4 regions of the Bradyrhizobium sediminis genome follow, and region 4 is predicted to be linked to each of the others. Evidence: predicted binding sites of a transcription regulator. Region 4 holds the regulator's gene; each other region holds the start of a gene.
The links. Region 4 encodes LexA, which represses DNA repair genes until DNA is damaged. Its sites were predicted from a motif close to TGTTCNNNNTGTGTTCNG; they were not measured.
Positions count from the first base shown of each region.

Region 1: KMZ68_RS25045 (helicase-related protein) is a predicted target of LexA. The motif match lies at 2,275-2,292, and genes of this name have one in related genera.
Region 2: KMZ68_RS07755 (PA0069 family radical SAM protein) is a predicted target of LexA. The motif match lies at 2,265-2,282, and genes of this name have one in related genera.
Region 3: parE (DNA topoisomerase IV subunit B) is a predicted target of LexA. The motif match lies at 1,874-1,891, and genes of this name have one in related genera.

Region 1 covers NZ_CP076135.1:5,256,599-5,260,907, forward strand. The annotation lists gene KMZ68_RS25045 (helicase-related protein) at 1-2,187, opposite strand, end outside; gene KMZ68_RS25050 (DUF3108 domain-containing protein) at 2,640-3,464, opposite strand; gene rpmB (50S ribosomal protein L28) at 3,862-4,167, shown strand; gene KMZ68_RS25060 (ATP-dependent helicase) at 4,285-4,309, opposite strand, start outside.
Region 2 covers NZ_CP076135.1:1,603,001-1,607,309, reverse strand. The annotation lists gene KMZ68_RS07765 (ribonuclease HII) at 1-326, opposite strand, end outside; gene KMZ68_RS07760 (VOC family protein) at 462-917, opposite strand; gene KMZ68_RS07755 (PA0069 family radical SAM protein) at 1,080-2,243, opposite strand; gene KMZ68_RS07750 (glycosyl transferase) at 2,417-2,989, shown strand; gene KMZ68_RS07745 (bifunctional helix-turn-helix transcriptional regulator/GNAT family N-acetyltransferase) at 3,127-4,056, shown strand; gene moaB (molybdenum cofactor biosynthesis protein B) at 4,246-4,309, opposite strand, start outside.
Region 3 covers NZ_CP076135.1:2,691,320-2,695,628, reverse strand. The annotation lists gene KMZ68_RS12780 (MBL fold metallo-hydrolase) at 1-445, shown strand, start outside; gene KMZ68_RS12775 (DedA family protein) at 501-1,031, opposite strand; gene KMZ68_RS12770 (PEGA domain-containing protein) at 1,193-1,642, opposite strand; gene parE (DNA topoisomerase IV subunit B) at 1,892-3,949, shown strand; gene KMZ68_RS12760 (outer membrane protein) at 4,168-4,309, shown strand, end outside.
Region 4 covers NZ_CP076135.1:3,098,370-3,102,678, reverse strand. The annotation lists gene KMZ68_RS14785 (ComEC/Rec2 family competence protein) at 1-1,004, shown strand, start outside; gene KMZ68_RS14780 (hypothetical protein) at 1,043-1,273, opposite strand; gene KMZ68_RS14775 (hypothetical protein) at 1,335-1,754, opposite strand; gene lexA (transcriptional repressor LexA) at 2,003-2,710, opposite strand; gene KMZ68_RS14765 (molybdopterin molybdotransferase MoeA) at 2,926-4,137, opposite strand; gene KMZ68_RS14760 (HAD-IA family hydrolase) at 4,272-4,309, opposite strand, start outside.

The DNA of each region.
Region 1 (4,309 bases), 2.2 Mb from region 4:
CGAGGTGCGGCCCGAGCCAGCGAGATGCTGCGCGCCCGACAGCGCCGACATGTCGGCGTTGCTTTGCTTCTCGGCCCACAGCAGCGAGGCCAGCGCGCGCGCCGCGGGCTTCAGCAGCGCCGGAAAATAGATGTGATAGGCGCCGAAGCGCACGCCGTATTTGCGCAAGGTAGCGCGCGACGGCTGGTCGAGATCCTTCATCTCGGCTGATATCTTTTGCCGCTCCAGCACACCCAGCGCCTCGATCAATTGAAACGCGATGCCGCGCGCGATGCCGGTGATGTCCTCGGCCTTGTTGAGGTCGAACAACGGCCCCAGCAGCTTTTCGATGTGGGTCTTCAGCCACAGATCGAGCCGCGCCTGCACCGCTTCGCGCGCCGCGCCGGTCAGCCGCTCGTCGGCGATGATGCGCAGGCGCGGATGCAGCGCGTCCTCGGCCGCGACCAGCCGCGCCACGGCGTCGCCGGTCCAGCGAATGGTGCCGTCCGAGGTCAGCACGAATTGCTCGTCGGGCGCTGCGGCCAGTTTCTCGGCGCGCGCGTCGATCTCGCCGGCCAGCGCCTTCAGCGCGGTGGCCTGCAATGCTTTCGCATCGGAGCCGGCCTCCGCCGCATCTGGCGCGAATGTAAATCCGTCGAGGCGGCCGATCACATGGCCTTCCACGATCACTTCGCCGGTCTTGCCGATTTCGGTATTCAAAACAGTGTTCTCCCGCAGGCGGCGCATCAATACACTGGTACGGCGGTCAACGAAACGCTCCGTGAGCCGTTCATGCAGGGCATCGGACAATTTATTTTCGATTTCGCGCGTCATCCCCTGCCAATGTTCGGGGTCGGACAGCCAATCCGGGCGATTGGCCACGAAAGTCCAGGTCCGGATCTGCGCAATCCGGCCCGATAGCGTGTCGATATCGCCGTCGGTGCGGTCGGTCTGGTCGACCTGGGCGGCGAACCAGGCGTCCGGGATCCGGCCCCGCTTCATCAGGAACCCGAACAGGGTCGTCACCAGCTCGGCATGGGCGGCCGGCGCGATCTTGCGGTAATCCGGAATCTGGCAGGCGTCCCACAGCCGCTCGATGGCGGCTGAGCCATGGGCCATGTCGCGCACATCGGCGTCGCGCGCGGCGTGATCGAGCACGCGCAGGTCTTCCGCGATCGGCGCCCGCGTCAGCGCGTCATGCGTGGGCGACAGCGCCAGCGACACCTGCAGGCTCCCGAGCGAGGAAAAATCCAGCCTCGAATTGCGCCATTGCAGCACCTTCACGCTCTCGAAGGAGTGGTTCTGCAGCGCGTTCACCAGTTCCGGCTCGAACGGCGCGCAGCGGCCGGTGGTGCCGAAGGTGCCGTCGCGGGTGGCGCGGCCGGCACGACCGGCGATCTGCGCGAATTCCGACGGATTCAAGCGGCGGAACTGATAGCCGTCATATTTGCGGTCGGAGGCAAACGCGACGTGGTCGACGTCGAGATTGAGCCCCATGCCGACGGCGTCGGTGGCAACGAGATAATCGACGTCGCCGTTCTGGAACATCTCAACTTGCGCGTTGCGCGTGCGGGGCGAGAGCGAGCCCAGCACCACCGCGGCGCCGCCATGCTGGCGCTTGATCAGTTCGGCGATGGCGTAGACTTCGTCGGCCGAGAACGCGACGATCGCGGTGCGCCGCGGCTGCCTGGTGAGCTTGCGGTCGCCGGAGAATTCGAGCTGCGACAGCCGCGGCCGGGTGACGATGGACGCACCGGGCAACAGCCGCTCGATGATCGGGCGCATGGTGGCGGCACCCAATAGCAGCGTTTCGTCGCGGCCGCGCCGGTTGAGGATGCGATCGGTGAAGACATGGCCGCGCTCGAGATCGGCGGCGATCTGGATTTCGTCGACGGCGAGAAACGAGACGTCGAGATCCCGCGGCATCGCCTCCACGGTCGAGACCCAGTAGCGCGCCTTCGGCGGCTTGATCTTCTCCTCGCCGGTGACCAGCGCGACCGCATCCGGGCCGACCCGGCCGACGATCTTGTTGTAGACCTCGCGCGCCAGCAGCCGCAGCGGCAGGCCGATCACCCCGGAGGAATGCGCGACCATCCGCTCGATCGCCAGATGCGTCTTGCCGGTATTGGTCGGCCCCAGCACCGCGGTAACGCCGGCGCCGGGAGCGCGTTCATGGGAGAACGGTAACGAGGATGGAGAAAAGGCCATTTTTATTGGGTTTCTGCGCCGCTGGTTTCTTCTGGTTTCCTGGAGATGTCTCGAAATGCGACGCATCTGTCGTCGCTGTTTAAGCTTCGGAACGAGTCCGGAACGAATCGCGCCCGAATCGGTGACTCCGTCCAACTCCCGTTACGTTCACCGCAACATCTCGGCCCGGCAGCGCATCGCGGCACTAGATCAAGTTTGGGAGCGAGCCACAAGCGGCGGAAACCGGACCAAATTCCTTAAGAGTTCAGGGGCGCGGAGTCGAATCAGAAGCGGTGAAGAGTCAAGCGATGAGTCACTCCACTTCCCCTCTCCCCTTGTGGGAGAGGGTGGCCGCGATGCGGAAGCATCGCGGACGGGTGAGGGGTCTGTCTCCGCGGATGGAGACCCCTCATCCGGCGCGCTCAAGAGCGCGCCACCTTCTCCCACAAGGGGAGAAGGGAAGAGAAAACCTCTCACTGCGTCTTCGCCACCCGCGGCGGGGTGGCCTGGGTGATGAACTGGGTGGCTTCCAGCATGGCGGGGCCGAGCGGGGTCGGGATCTTCATCCAGAACGGCACCAGGATGCGGGTTCCCGCGACAGGCGCGAACGCGATCTCGATATTGCGCTGGGCGGCGAGGTATTTGATGACCGGACGGTCCGGGATGTAGCCCGAGACCGGCGTGAAATACACCGCGCACACCACGACAGGGCCGCGATAGCCCTTTTCGGCCTTGACGGTTTCCATGCGCTTGAAGTCGAGCTTGAGGTCGTAGCGCATGCGGCCGTCGAAGATGCCGGCGCCGACGCGGCAGGCTTCCGGCGTCAGCGGATCGCCATTGCCCGGCACCCGCAGCATCGATCCGGTCATGGGATCGTAGACCCCGCGGCGATGCGCCTCGGTGACCGGCAGCCGGTCGGCATCGACAGGCGGTTCCGGCTCGATCGCGAATTCCCTGATGTTGCCGTTCGCCAGCACCATGCGGATGGCTTCGGTCTTTTTCGCCGTGGTGGTGGAGGCGGAATAATGGCTCGCCACCAGCGCGCCGCCGACCACCCGGCCCTGCGCCGCACCGGTGCCGGAGCCGCCGGAGAACGCCTTCAAAAGCCCCGAGGTGCCGCCGGAGGCGGAGGCGGAAAACACGTCGTCGCCGATTTCAATGTTCCAGGCGCCCTTGCCGATCGGAATCCCCGCCAGCGTCGCCTCATAGCGGGCATCGAGCCGGCCTTGCGCGAAAGCGGCCGGCTGGGAGCCGAGCAGCACGGCCAAACCCATACCGAAGCCGATACCCAGGCCCATACCCAGACCACCCAGCGCCCGCCGGGCCGATGCGGCCAGCCGGGGCGAAATCATGCGGGAATGGGTCACTGAGAGGCGGTCCTCACGTCGGCGCGGGTAATGTATCATTTAGGGCAAAATATCCGGCGGACAATGCGCCGGCGCCTGCAAGCTATGATGTCGGCGGCGAATACGCCGTTTATATGATGGGTGAAAAGGGGCCGAACCGCCTTTCGGAACAGGGCTTTCCGGCCCATTTGCCGGCCCATTTGGGCCGATCTTTGGGCTGCAAAACCTTGACGCCCCGCTGCTCACCCCCTATACGTCCGCGGTTCCTGAAATGGACGTGAATTTGAACCCCCGCGCCGCGCCCTCGAAGGGCTGACGGATGGGTCGGGGATGCAAGAGGATTTTCGCTATGTCGCGGCGCTGTGAACTGACGGCCAAGGGCCCGCTGGTGGGCCACAAGGTGAGCCACTCCAACATCAAGACCAAGCGCCGGTTCCTGCCGAACCTGTGCAACGTCACCTTCATCTCGGACGCGCTCGGCCGCAACGTGCGCTTAAGGGTCTCGACCAACGCGCTGAAATCAGTCGATCACCGCGGCGGCCTCGACGCCTTCCTGATCAAGGCCAAGGCCGACGAGCTTTCGCCGAAGGCGCTGCTCCTGAAGCGCGCGATCGAAAAGAAGATAGCAGCCGCGCCGGTGGCGAAGGCGAGCTGAGCTTCGCTTTAAGCCGGATTAGCGTTGAGGGTTATGAACGGCCGGGTCGAAAGACCCGGCTTTCTTGTTTTGGGCAGTCATAACCCGCCCCACACTTGAGGCACGATAGACACGCCGTTACAAGACGACCAAGGAGACCGTC
Region 2 (4,309 bases), 1.5 Mb from region 4:
ATATTGTCGCGATCGATCCGCGCCGGCGAACCGAACGCGACCGCAATCGACGCGGTGGCGCAAATCTGCTCGAACAGTTCCTCGCGGCGTTCCGCCGTCAGCCGCTTTGAATCGTCGATGCCCTTGGGGATCCGCTTCGGGTCGAGCACCACGGCGGCGGCCACCACCGGGCCCGCCAGCGGGCCGCGCCCGGCCTCGTCGCAGCCGGCGATTGGCCAGATGCCACGCTTGATCAGCGCGCGCTCGCGCCGAAAGCTCGGCGGCGCTACGGCAATCGCGCCCTTCGGCGGCTTGGCCTCGTCTTTCCCGGATTTGTCGCGACTCATGCCGGGATCGTGGCCACAGCGAGCCCGACGACGCAACCGGGAACTCCGGGAAATTCCCGCTATTCAGTCGCGGCGCCATGACGTTTTCAGGCGTGGGCGCCGGTTCGCGCAAGGAAAACGCGTCAAACCAAAAGGCTAATCCGGCAAATGGACCCGCCGGTCGTCACCGACCTCGATGCCGGGCGCGACCACCACTTCCCAGGGATGATTGTCGGGATCGGAAAAATATCCGGAATAACCGCCGTAATCGGTCGCGTGCGCCGGTTTCAACAGCGAAGCACCCTTTGAGATGGCGAAATCCAGCACGGCGTCGACCTCCTCGGCCGTACTGCAATTCCAGGCCAGCGTCATGCCGCGAAACCCTCGCGGCCGCGGGTCCTGCGGCAGCGTGACGTCCTGCGCCAGCAGATCCCACGGAAACAGCCCGAGCGCCGTGCCGCCGGTCTCGAAGAACGCGACGGCTTCGCCTGACGCGGCAAGCTTTCGCGTGAAGCCGAGCGCTTCGTAAAACGCGATGCTGGCGCGCATATTGCTGACGCCGAGCGTGATCATGGTCAGCCGCGGGATCGGGGCCGGTAGTTTCGTATTCATGCCACTTCCTTCTCCGTCATTGCCTGCGACAAACGCGAACCGTTTGCGCAAGGGAGCAACGCGACGAAGCAATCCATCTTTGCCTGGCAAGCGATGGATTGCTTCGCGGAGCCTGTCATCGGGCGCGCATTCGCGCGACCCGTTGGCTCGCAATGACGGCTGCTAGAACAAACTCAGCTGCTGCCCGCTGCTCTTCGGTCGCGCGAAATGATCTGATGTCAGTTTCGAGCGCCGCTTGTTGAGCCCGAGCTTCTCGCAGGCGATCTCGAACCGGCGTCCGATCATCCAGGCCATCGGCCCGGTGCCCTTCATCCGCGTTCCCCACTGCGAATCGTAGTCGCGCCCGCCGCGCATGTCGCGGATCAGCGTGAAGACGTGGCGGTAGCGGTCGGGATAATTCGCCATCAGCCATTCGCGGAACAGGTCGCGCACCTCGAGCGGCAGCCGCAGCAGTATATAGCTCGCTTCCTTGACGCCGGCATGGGCCGCGGCATCGAGAATGCGCTCGATCTCGGAATCGTTCAGCGCGGGGATCACGGGCGCCACCATCACCGTGGTCGGAATTCCCGCCTCCGACAATTGCCGCAGCGCTTGCAGCCGCTTTGCCGGCGTCGAGGCCCGCGGCTCCATGGTGCGCGCGAGCTGGGGATCGAGGCTCGTTACCGACAATGCGACCTTGGCGAGGTTGCGCTTCGCCATCCGCGCCAGAATATCGATGTCGCGGGTCACCAGCGCCGATTTGGTAACGATGCCGACCGGGTGGCCCGCTCGTTCCAGCACTTCGAGAATGCCGCGCATGATCTTCCGCTCGCGCTCGATCGGCTGATAGGGATCGGTGTTGGTGCCGATCGCGATCATGCGCGGTTCGTAGTCCGGCGCCGCCAGTTCCTTTTCCAGTAGCTGCGGCGCGTCGGGCTTGGCGAACAGTTTCGATTCGAAGTCGAGCCCCGGCGACAGTCCGAGATAGGCGTGGGTCGGCCGCGCGAAGCAGTAGACGCAGCCATGCTCGCAGCCCCGGTAGGGGTTGATCGAACGGTCGAAGCCGATATCCGGCGAGTCGTTGCGGGTGATGACTTTCCGCGCGGTATCGAGCGCGACGGTGGTCTTGAACGGCGGCAATTCGTCGAGGCTCTGCCAGCCATCGTCGAAGGCTATCCGCGCCTCGGCCTCGAAGCGGCCGCTGGCGTTGGATTGCGCGCCGCGGCCACGCCGCCGTTCGCGTTCGATCGCGACTGCGAGTTCGGGAAAAGGAGAAGGTGCACCCGCCGGCTCGGAGGGCGCCGTGACCGGCGGGTGCTTGAGGGCATGTGAGGATGCTCGGCTCATGGCCAGAACATAACACGCATCGAGAACAAAACAAGAACATGAATCGCGAAATCCACAGATGGCGGAACCGCCTGCCCTGCTGCAAAAAACTGCACCGCGAATGCTGATTTGATTGTGACAAGGTGCTAACAATCCGGCGTTTTTCACCGTTTTGAGCCAGCGAAGCCTCATTGATGCTGAGCGTGATCATTCCGACCGAGGGCGTCGAACAGCCGGCCGTCGCGACCCTTGCGGCGCTGGTGCCCGGCGCCGCCGCAGGCATCGTTCGCGAGGTGCTGCTGGTCGACCGTTCCGGCACCGGCGTGATCGAGCGCGTGGCCGACGTCGCAGGCTGCCGCTTCCTGGCGTTCGAGGGATCGCGCGCGGCGGCGCTGGCCGCAGGCGCCCGGCAGGCCCGCTCGCCCTGGCTGATGTTCCTGCATGCCGGCGCCGTGCTGGACGCAGGCTGGATCGAGGAGACCACCCAGTTCATCCAGGGCGTCTCCTCGAGCGGCCGTCCCCGCGCCGGGATCTTCCGCTATGCCCGCTCGCCCTATGCCGACACCCGCTGGCGCGACGGCTTCAAATTCGTGGCCCGGATGATCACGGGGCCGTCGGCGGAACAGGGGCTGCTGATCGCCCGGGACCATTACGACCGGCTCGGCGGCTACGCGCCGGACGCCCGCCGCTCCGAGGCCCGGCTGTTGCGCCAGCTCGGCCGCTCCTCCCGCACCCAGCTGCGCAGCCGGATCATGGTCGTCGCCTGAACATCCTGGACCCGGGACGGCCCGGACCAAAAATCGCGAAAACAACCCCATGCAAAGTAGAACTGGCAGGGCTGACACCGCAATATATTTGCCAAAGTCAAATAATTAATTGATAATGGCAAACATCGAGGTGTGTGATGTCCCCAGACGATTTCGACGGCCAGGTCGCCGCGATCCGCGGTTTCAGCCGCTTCTACACCCGCAAGCTCGGCATCATCGAGCCGAAGCTGCTGCATAGTTCTTTCACCCTGCAGGAGGCGCGCATCCTCTACGAGATCGCGCATCGCCCCGCCTGCACCGCAACCGACCTGACCCGCGACCTCGGCCTCGATCCCGGCTTCCTGAGCCGAACCCTGCAGGCGTTGCAGCGCCGCCAGATCGTGACGCGAAAGCCGTCAAAGGACGACGGCCGCGTCAACGAGCTCTCGCTCACCGCCAAGGGCCGCACCGCGCAAGCCGAACTCGAACGCCGCTCGCACGAGGAGGTCGGCGCACTGCTCGCGGGACTGGATGCCGCGCAGCGCGCGGCCATCGTGGGCGCGATGACCACGATCGAGCAGACGCTGGAGCGGCCCGCGGAAAAGCCGGCCGTCTTCATCCTGCGCAGCCACCGTCCCGGCGACATCGGCTGGGTGATCTCCAGCCAGGCACAGGCCTATGCCGAGGAATATGGCTGGGACATCAGTTACGAGGCCCTGGTCGCCGAGATCTGTGCGCAGTTCATCAGGAGCTATGATCCTTCGCGCGAGCATTGCTGGATCGCCGAGGCAAGCGGCGAGCGCCTCGGCTCGGTCTTCCTGGTGAACGGCGGCGATGACGTCGCCAAGCTGCGGCTATTGCTGGTGGAGAAAAAAGCGCGCGGACTCGGCGTCGGCCGCGCGCTCGTCGAGCAATGCGTCCGCTCGGCGCGCGAGAAGGGCTACCAGGAGATGACGCTGTGGACGCAGAGCGTCCTGGTCGCCGCGCGCGGCATCTATCAGGCCGTGGGTTTCCGTCGCGTCAAGGAAGAGCCGCACCACAGCTTTGGCGTCGATCTCGTCGGCGAGACCTGGGAGATGAAGCTGTAGCTTGTCGTTCCAGTGCAGTCACACGGCGGCTGTCATCGCCCGGCTTGACCGGGCGACCCAGTATTCCAGAGGCGTCCCTGATTGAGCCGAGAGGCCGCGGCGTACTGGGTCACCCGCCTTCGCGGGTGACGACAGCCCTGGGGCCCGAGGTTCCGGGTTCGCCTCTTCGACGCGCCCCGGAATGACAGATTACACCGATGCCCCCTTTGCCTTCGGCCGTCGCAGATGCTCGTCCAGCCGCGGCATGATCTCC
Region 3 (4,309 bases), 410 kb from region 4:
CGGCGAGATGAACAAGGGCGCCGGAAATCCCATTCTGGAAGGCAACTTCAAGAATTCGCGGCGCGTGTTCGATGCTCTCGGCCGCAAGGTGACGCAGTATGACGCCGGCAAGGAGATTGCTCCGGGCATCACCTCCCTCGCCAGCCCCGGTCATACGCCGGGCCATACCTCTTTCATCGTTGCGTCCGGCTCGGAAAAATTGCTGGTGCAGGTCGATATCACTGCCGGGGCCGCCTTCCTGTTCGTGAAGAATCCCCATTGGCAGTTGCTGTTTGATGTCGACAAACCGCTCGCCGTCGAGACACGGCGCAAGCTTTATGACATGGCGATTGCGGAAAAGATGCCGATCCAGGCGTTCCATGCCGGTTTCCCCGGACTCGTGCGAGTGGAAAAGGACGGGAACGGCTATCGCTGGGTTCCAGCGCTTTGGAATCCGGCGCTGTAAACCGGGATCGCGACGGTGCTGACCCTCTCCAACACCAAATGGAGAGGGTCAAAACCTACACCGCCCGCCAAAGCCATCCGGCGGTCAGCGCCATCACGTCGCCAAACAGCAGCAGTACCGCCGACCAGACCAGCGCGGATACGAAATTGGCGATTTGAAATTGCCAGTAAGGCATCTCGAATATGCCGGCCGCGAGCGGGACCGAAGCCCGCAGCGGTCCGAAAAATCGCCCGATGAAGATGCTCGGCACGCCCCAGTCCTTCACAAAGACCTCGCCGCGCTCCAGGATCCCCGGGTAGCGCGACAGCGGCCACATCTCGGCGACGTGCTCCTTGTACCGGAAGCCAACCCAGTAGGAGAGCCAATCGCCGAGCGCAGCGCCAATCCCGCCCGCCAGCCACACCGGCCAGAAGCTGATGCCGCTGACCCCGATCAGCGCGCCGATCGCAACCAATGCCCCCCAGGCCGGGACCACCAGCGAGATGAAGGCGAGCGATTCGCCGAATGCGAGCAGGAGCACGATGGGAGCGGCCCAGGCCTGATGATCGCGCACGAAGTCAGCCAAGGTGCGCGTAAAATCTTCCATGTCTAGAGAGCCTTCCCCGGCTGCCAACCTGATCGAGCGGGACATCGGACCTTTTTGGGATTCCGATGCCGGAGGACAGGTAAGCCAACCCCTTCCGTGACATCAAGTCACAAAGGCGGGGACTGCGCGTGAGCTCCTCGTATCGGGGCTAACTGCCGCCCTCAGCTCTGAGGCGGCGGCGGCCGTTTCGGCGACCGCGGCTTGGTCGCGCGCGGAGGCGCCGGCGCAACCGGCTGCAAGGTCACGATCACCGGATTTGGCTTGTGATCCAGCGCAGCGCCGGTGACGGCATCCACGCCCATGCCGACCAGCCCACCCAGCAGAACATTGCCCGCGAAGCCTGCCGCGCCGGTGCCGGGAATCTCCTTGGTCAGGGGGATGACCTGTGGCTCGTATCCCTCCTTGTTGAGCGTAACGGTGATGTCGGCGCTGCGCTTGGCCTGGACCACGCAGGGCGTCACGCAGGTCATTGGATTGTCGAGTCCGGATATTTCGGCAGTGGCGCCCGCCGGCGTCGACGAAATCGAAATGTTCTCGGTCGTTCCGCGCGTCACCGAGGCGCAGCCGATGCACGGCGATGCGATCGCCGCGGCCACAAGCAATCTGATCATTGAAAATTCCCCCGCGAAAATCTTTCACGCAACCGCAGCGCGAATGCAAGGGGCCGTTCGCGATAGCGTTGGGTACTGTTAATTGCGCTCCGCCTCCGGGCGGCAAAGCTGCTGACCTCGCGCGTCCCGGGCGGATTTGCGGCTGGCGACGTTATGGATGCCGCCCGCCGTCACTTTTTGAGCTCATCCGTGGCATAGTCAGAGAAACCGATTCGCCGCGCCCGACGCGCGCGCAACATATGAAGAACCATGTCCAAGCCATTGAAATCTGCTGCAAAAACCAAATCCGGTGACGATCTATTCGGGGCCGCGGCGCCGAAGGGCCGCGCCCCGCTCAAGGTCGCCTCGCGCGCCTCCAGCGCCGAAGCCGGCTACACCGCGGCCGATATCGAGGTGCTCGAAGGCCTCGAACCGGTGCGCCGCCGGCCCGGCATGTATATCGGCGGCACCGACGAGAAGGCGCTGCACCACCTGTTCGCGGAAGTGATCGACAATTCCATGGACGAGGCGCTGGCGGGCCATGCCTCCTTCATCGAGGTGGAGCTTTCCGCCGACGGGTTTCTGACCGTGTCGGACAACGGCCGCGGCATTCCGGTCGACCCGCATCCGAAATTTCCGAAGAAGTCCGCGCTCGAAGTCATCATGTGCACGCTGCACTCCGGCGGCAAATTCGACTCCAAGGTCTATGAGACGTCAGGCGGTCTGCACGGCGTCGGCGTGTCCGTGGTGAACGCGCTGTCCTCGCGGCTCGAGGTCGAGGTCGCCCGCAGCCAGAAGCTCTATCGGATGAGTTTCGAGCGCGGCCATCCCAAGGGCAAGCTCGAGGATCTCGGCAAGATCAACAACCGCCGCGGCACCCGCATCCGCTTCAAGCCGGATACCGAGATTTTCGGCGCCAAGGCCGCCTTCAAGCCGCAGCGGCTGTTCAAGATGGCGCGCTCCAAGGCCTATCTGTTCGGCGGCGTCGAAATCCGCTGGCGCTGCGATCCGGCCTTGCTGAAGGGCATCGAGGGCGTGCCGGCCGAGGACAGCTTTCATTTCGCCGGCGGATTGAAGGATTATCTCGCCGCGGCCGTTCATGCCGACACCCTGGTGCATCCGGATATCTTCTCCGGCAAGTCGGGCCGGGTCGGCGCCCATGGCGCCTGCGAATGGGCGGTGGCGTGGACCGCGGATGCCGACGGTTTCCTGTCCTCCTATTGCAACACCGTGCCGACGCAGGATGGCGGCACCCACGAATCCGGCATGCGCAGCGCGCTGCTGCGCGGCCTGAAGGACCACGCCGAACGCGTCGGCCAGGGCAAGCGCGCCGCTTCCATCACCTCGGAAGACGTCATGGTCGGCGCCGCCGTGATGCTCAGCGTGTTCGTGCGCGAGCCGGAATTCCAGGGCCAGACCAAGGACCGCCTCGCCACATCAGAAGCCCAGCGCATCGTCGAGCAGGCGATCAAGGACCCGTTCGACCACTGGCTGTCGGGCAATCCGCTGCAAGCCAACAAGCTCCTGGATTTCGTCATTGAGCGCGCCGACGAGCGGCTGCGCCGCCGCGCCGAGAAGGAAATCTCGCGCAAGACTGCGACGAAGAAAGCGCGCTTGCCGGGCAAGCTCTCCGACTGCACCAATTCAGCCGCCGAAGGCTCCGAGCTGTTCATCGTCGAAGGCGACTCGGCCGGCGGCAGCGCCAAGCAGGCGCGCGACCGCAAGACCCAGGCGATCCTTCCCCTGCGCGGCAAGATTCTCAACGTCGCCTCCGCCACCAAGGACAAGCTCATCGCCAATGCGCAGCTTGCCGACCTGATGCAGGCGATCGGCTGCGGCACCGGCGCGAACTACCGCGAAGAGGACCTGCGCTACGCCCGTATCATCGTCATGACCGACGCCGACGTCGACGGCGCGCATATCGCCTCGTTGCTGATCACATTCTTCTACCGGCAGATGCCGCGGCTGATCGACGAGGGCCACCTCTATCTCGCGGTGCCGCCGCTCTACCGCCTCACCCACGGTTCAAAGACGGTCTACGCCCGCGACGACGCCCACAAGGATCAGCTCCTGAAGAGCGAATTCAACGCCAACGCCAAGGTCGATGTCGGCCGCTTCAAGGGCCTCGGCGAAATGATGCCGGCGCAGCTCAAGGAAACCACCATGGATCCGGCCAAGCGCACGTTGCTGCGCGTGGTGCTGTTGGCCGACGACCGCGAGGGCACCGCCGATTCGGTCGAGCGGCTGATGGGCTCCAAGGCGGAAGCGCGCTTTGCCTTCATTTCCGACAAGGCCGAATTCGCCAGTGAGGATTTGCTGGACGTCTAGGTCGCCGCTGCGATGCCGTATTTGGCTATCCCGGAGCCAATTTACCCCGATATCAGCCGGGTTTGCTGACTTTCCACATGCGTCGTTTTCGGAGGGGTGTGTTCCCCCAGACACAGCTTTTCGGATGAGACTGGTTATAGTTTCCTGACAGTTTGAGATTCTAAACGCGCGAATTTGACGCTGGTTACGGCCGACCGCCTATCAACTGGGGAATTGAGATGAAGAAGCTGGTCGTCACGTTGTCCGCGTTCGCGGCATTTTCCGGATCGGCGCTTGCCGCCGATATGGCACCCCGCGCCTACACCAAAGCTCCGGTACCGGTCGCGGCGGTCGTCAACTGGACCGGCTGCTACGTCGGCG
Region 4 (4,309 bases):
CTCTGTTCGCCGCGCCCGACAATTCGGCCACCGCGCGGGCGGCGCTGTGGGGCGGGCGGGAGGTCGCGATGCTGGCGCTGGCCTCGCTGGTGGCGGGGCTCGCGACCATGCCCTATGCCGCCTTTCACTTTCACCGGGTGACACCCTTTGGCGTCATCGCCAATCTCGCGGCGATGCCGGTGGTGTCGGCTGTGGTGATGCCGGCGGGCCTGCTCGGCATGGTCGCGATGCCCTTCGGCTTCGACGGCGTGTTCTGGCAGGTCATGGGCTGGGGCATCGACTGGATGATCACGGTGGCGCAATGGGTCGCCGCACTGCCGGGCGCGATCGGCCGCATCGCGGCATTCGGGACCGGGCCGCTGGTCGCGGCCAGCCTCGGCATCATCCTGATGGGGCTGCTGCGCACGCCGCTGCGCTGGGCGGGCGCAACCCTGGTGGTGCTGGCGGTGGCATGGGCTCTGGTCCGGCCGCAGCCGGATATCCTGATTTCCGCCGACGGCCACAATATCGGCGTCCGCGGCAGGGACGGACGCCTGCATCTGATCCGAAGCGCCAAGGAGGCTTTTCTGCTGCGGGAATGGCTGGCGGCCGACGCCGACGGCCGCGTCCTTACGGATTCCTCGCTCGCCGAAGGCGTATCATGCGACCAGGCCGGCTGCGTGGCGCAACTGGCCGATGGCGGCTTGGTCGCGCTGGCGTTGCGGCCCGAGGCGCTGGCGGACGATTGCGAGCGCGCGGCGCTGCTGGTCACGGCGCGGCCGGCATCGCCGGGCTGCGGCGCGCTCGTGGTCGACCAGGATCGCCTGCGCCGGCAGGGCGCGCTGGCGCTGCGGCGAACCCGCGACGGATTTGCGGTCGATGCGGTCAGGCCGAAAGGCGTCGATCGGCCGTGGTCGCCAGCGGTGGCGGGCGATGCGGAGGACGGGACCAGCCTGGTGCGCCCGGCCATCGCGAAGCCGGCGGACGCGACGCCGTCGGAAGCCGACCTGCAGGCGGACGACTGAGGCGGTGAGGCCAGTCAATCGCCAAGTCGCTGATCAAGTCAGCTTTCACCGCTGGATTGCGGATTTTCCGGCAGTTCGAAGGCGCCGAGATGAAACTCGTCGACGTCGTCCGTAGTCGTCATTTTGACCAGCGTGAAAGACGCATCCGGGAACTGCTGCCAGATGACAAGATCCTCCGCCGCAACGGTGAGCCAGCCGAACGTGAACATGTACCGGCCGGGCTCCGTCACCCGCCCGGCTTTTTGCCATGTCACCTTGCGAACCGCCAACAGCGTCCCCTTCGCGAGCGGCCCTGCCGGCCTGGACCGGCAGGGTTATCTACATGGCCATTCAGGCGGAGATCGCCGCCGCTGTTGGCGTCGCGGCTGCCGGTCGTTCCTGCGCCGTCACCTGCTGCGCAACAGGCAATTGCAGCACAGTGGCGTGCTGACCTTCGCAGAGCTGCGTCACCAGCACACTGCTTCCATCCGGAAATTCGATCGAGTCATGGTGGCGCTGCGGGACGTTCGGCTCGACCGCGCCGAATTTTCCAACCCGGAAATTGAGGGCCTTGGTCCAGATCCACCCGTTGTCGTATTTGACGTTGTCAGCGAACGCCAGTTCGGTTCCGGGAAGGATGCAGACCGCCACCTCGGGCTCGGCTTCCGAGGCGAAGCCGCGCGTCGAGGTGCCGCGGAATGTCGTGGTCGTCAGCGTCTCTCCGACTTTGGCGGGGCGTGACGCTACGGCGTGGAGACTATAGTCACACATCGGATCGCTCCTCATTCGAGATAGCCAACCCGCGCCCCTTGAGAGGCGCAGGCCTCTATCAGAGTGGACGGCAATCAAAATATGCCTGATTGTGGGCAATTCTACGGCTCTCGACGGCGAGTTCGATCACAAATGCGTTTGAGGATTTGGCGGAAATAGCTTCGCCGCGCGCGCGACAGATGCATTCACCGCGGCCGCCATTGGACTGCCGCGGTTTCCCTGCCTGGGAACGACCGATCCGGGGCGGATCAGTACTTCCGGTACAGTCCGATCAGCTTGCCCTGAATCCTGACCCGGTTCGGCGGCAGGATGCGGACTTCGTAGGAGGTGTTGGCCGGCTCCAGCGCGATCGACGCGCCGCGGCGGCGGAAGCGCTTCAGGGTTGCTTCCTCCTCGTCGATCAACGCCACCACGATGTCGCCGGTGTCGGCACTGTCGTTGCGCTGGATCAGTGCCATGTCGCCGTCGAGAATGCCGGCGTCCACCATGGAATCGCCGCGCACCTCGAGCGCGTAATGCTCGCCGGAGCCGAGCATGTCCGGCGGCACGCTGATGGTGTGACTGCGGGTCTGCAGCGCTTCGATCGGCGTGCCTGCGGCGATGCGGCCCATGACGGGAACCGCGACCGGACGCTCGCCGTCACTCTCGGAACCGGCACTGCTGGAACGCACCTTGCCGAGCGTGCCTTCGATCACGCTGGGCGTGAAACCGCGGCGGCCGTTGCCGGCGCCGGCGCCTGAAATCTCGGGCAGCTTGATGACCTCGATCGCGCGGGCGCGATTGGGCAGCCGGCGAATGAAGCCGCGCTCTTCCAGAGCGGTGATGAGGCGATGGATTCCCGACTTCGAGCGCAAATCCAGCGCGTCCTTCATCTCGTCGAAGGAAGGCGGAACGCCGGATTCCTTCAGGCGTTCGCTGATGAATCGCAGGAGTTCATATTGTTTGCGCGTGAGCATCTCGACCAATCCCCAGTTTGACGGTGTCATTCGATTCCGAGAGGCGTTTTCCGGGAATCGAGGCGTTCAGGGAATCAAAGACTCCAGAACTTCGATTAGCTGGCACCAATACTCGAAACAAATCATGAACAGACACTATATGTTCCATATGTGTTCCGCAACCACTTAATTTATCGTCAACGCAGCAGGATTTGTTGGGACAGGTGGTTTTGGGGTCAGTCCGGAAGCCGCAGGATCTCGCAGGGCGTGCCAGCGGCAGCGGCAGGCGCAAACGGGCGGCGCATCACGAGCGCCGCTGCCGCAGCGAGATTTCCGAGCAGCGAGCTGTCCTGATGGTTGACCGGAGTGGCGATCAGGACGCCGTCGGCGCGCCGCTCGAGACGCGCGCGAAGATAGTCCTCGCGCATGTCGTTGGCGGCGACGTCGGACCCGAGCAAAGCCGTTTCGCTGACGTGGTGGACGGCCGACCGGCCGGACAGCGCGCGAATCAGCGGCGCCAGGAACAGGAAGCCGCAGACATAGGACGACACGGGATTGCCGGGCAGGCCGATCACCCGCATCGCGCCGAGCCGCCCGTGCATCATCGGCTTGCCCGGCCGCATCGCGATCCGCCAGAACGCCATGGCGACGCCCTCGGCCTCCAGCGAGCGCTTGACCAGGTCGTGGTCGCCGACCGATGCGCCGCCCATGGTGACGAGGATGTCGGCGCCGCTGTCGCGGGCGCGGCGGATGCCTGACGTGGTGGCCTCGACGGTGTCGGCGGCGATGCCGAGATCGACGGTCTCGGCGCCTGCACCCCGGGCCAGCGCCCGCAGCGCGTAGCCATTGGAATAGACGATCTGTCCGGGGCCGGGGATCGAGCCTGGCATCACAAGCTCGTCGCCGGTGGCGAGCATCGCCACTTTCGGCCGGCGATGCACGGCCAACTCCGGGTGGTTCATGCCCGCGGCCAGCGAGAGATCGCGGTCGGTGAGGCGGGTTCCGCGCGGCAACAACACGTCGCCCTCGCGAAAGTCGATGCCGGCCGGGCGGATATGCCGCCCGGGCCGCGCGGCTTCCGTGATCGTGATGCCGCCGTCCTCGACGACGGTATCTTCCTGGATGATGACGGCGTCGGCGCCCGCAGGGATCACGCCGCCGGTAAAAATCCGCACCGCCTCGCCCGCGCCGACCGTCCTTTCGAACGGGCGGCCGGCCGCGACCTCGCCGATCACCTTGAGCCGCGCCGCCACATGAGAGGCGTCGGCGGCGCGCACCGCATAACCGTCCATCGCCGACATCGCCTGCGGCGGCTGGGTCCGCAACGCCGCGACGTCGCGCGCCAGCACTCGGTGGTAGGCCGCATCCAGCGCGACCATTTCCTCCGGCAGCGGCTCGACGCCGGCGAGAACCGCGGCGAGGGCGTCGGCGACGGGCATCAGTGCCACGGTGAAACTCCCACTTTGACGTCATTGCCTGCGACAAACGCGAAGCGTTTGCGCAAGGGAGCGCATGCGACGAAGCAATCCAGCTTGCTGCTCCATGGATTGCTTCGCTGCGCTCGCAATGACGGTCTCATAGCTTAAATCCCGAGCTCCGCCAGCGCCTTCGCCACGTCAT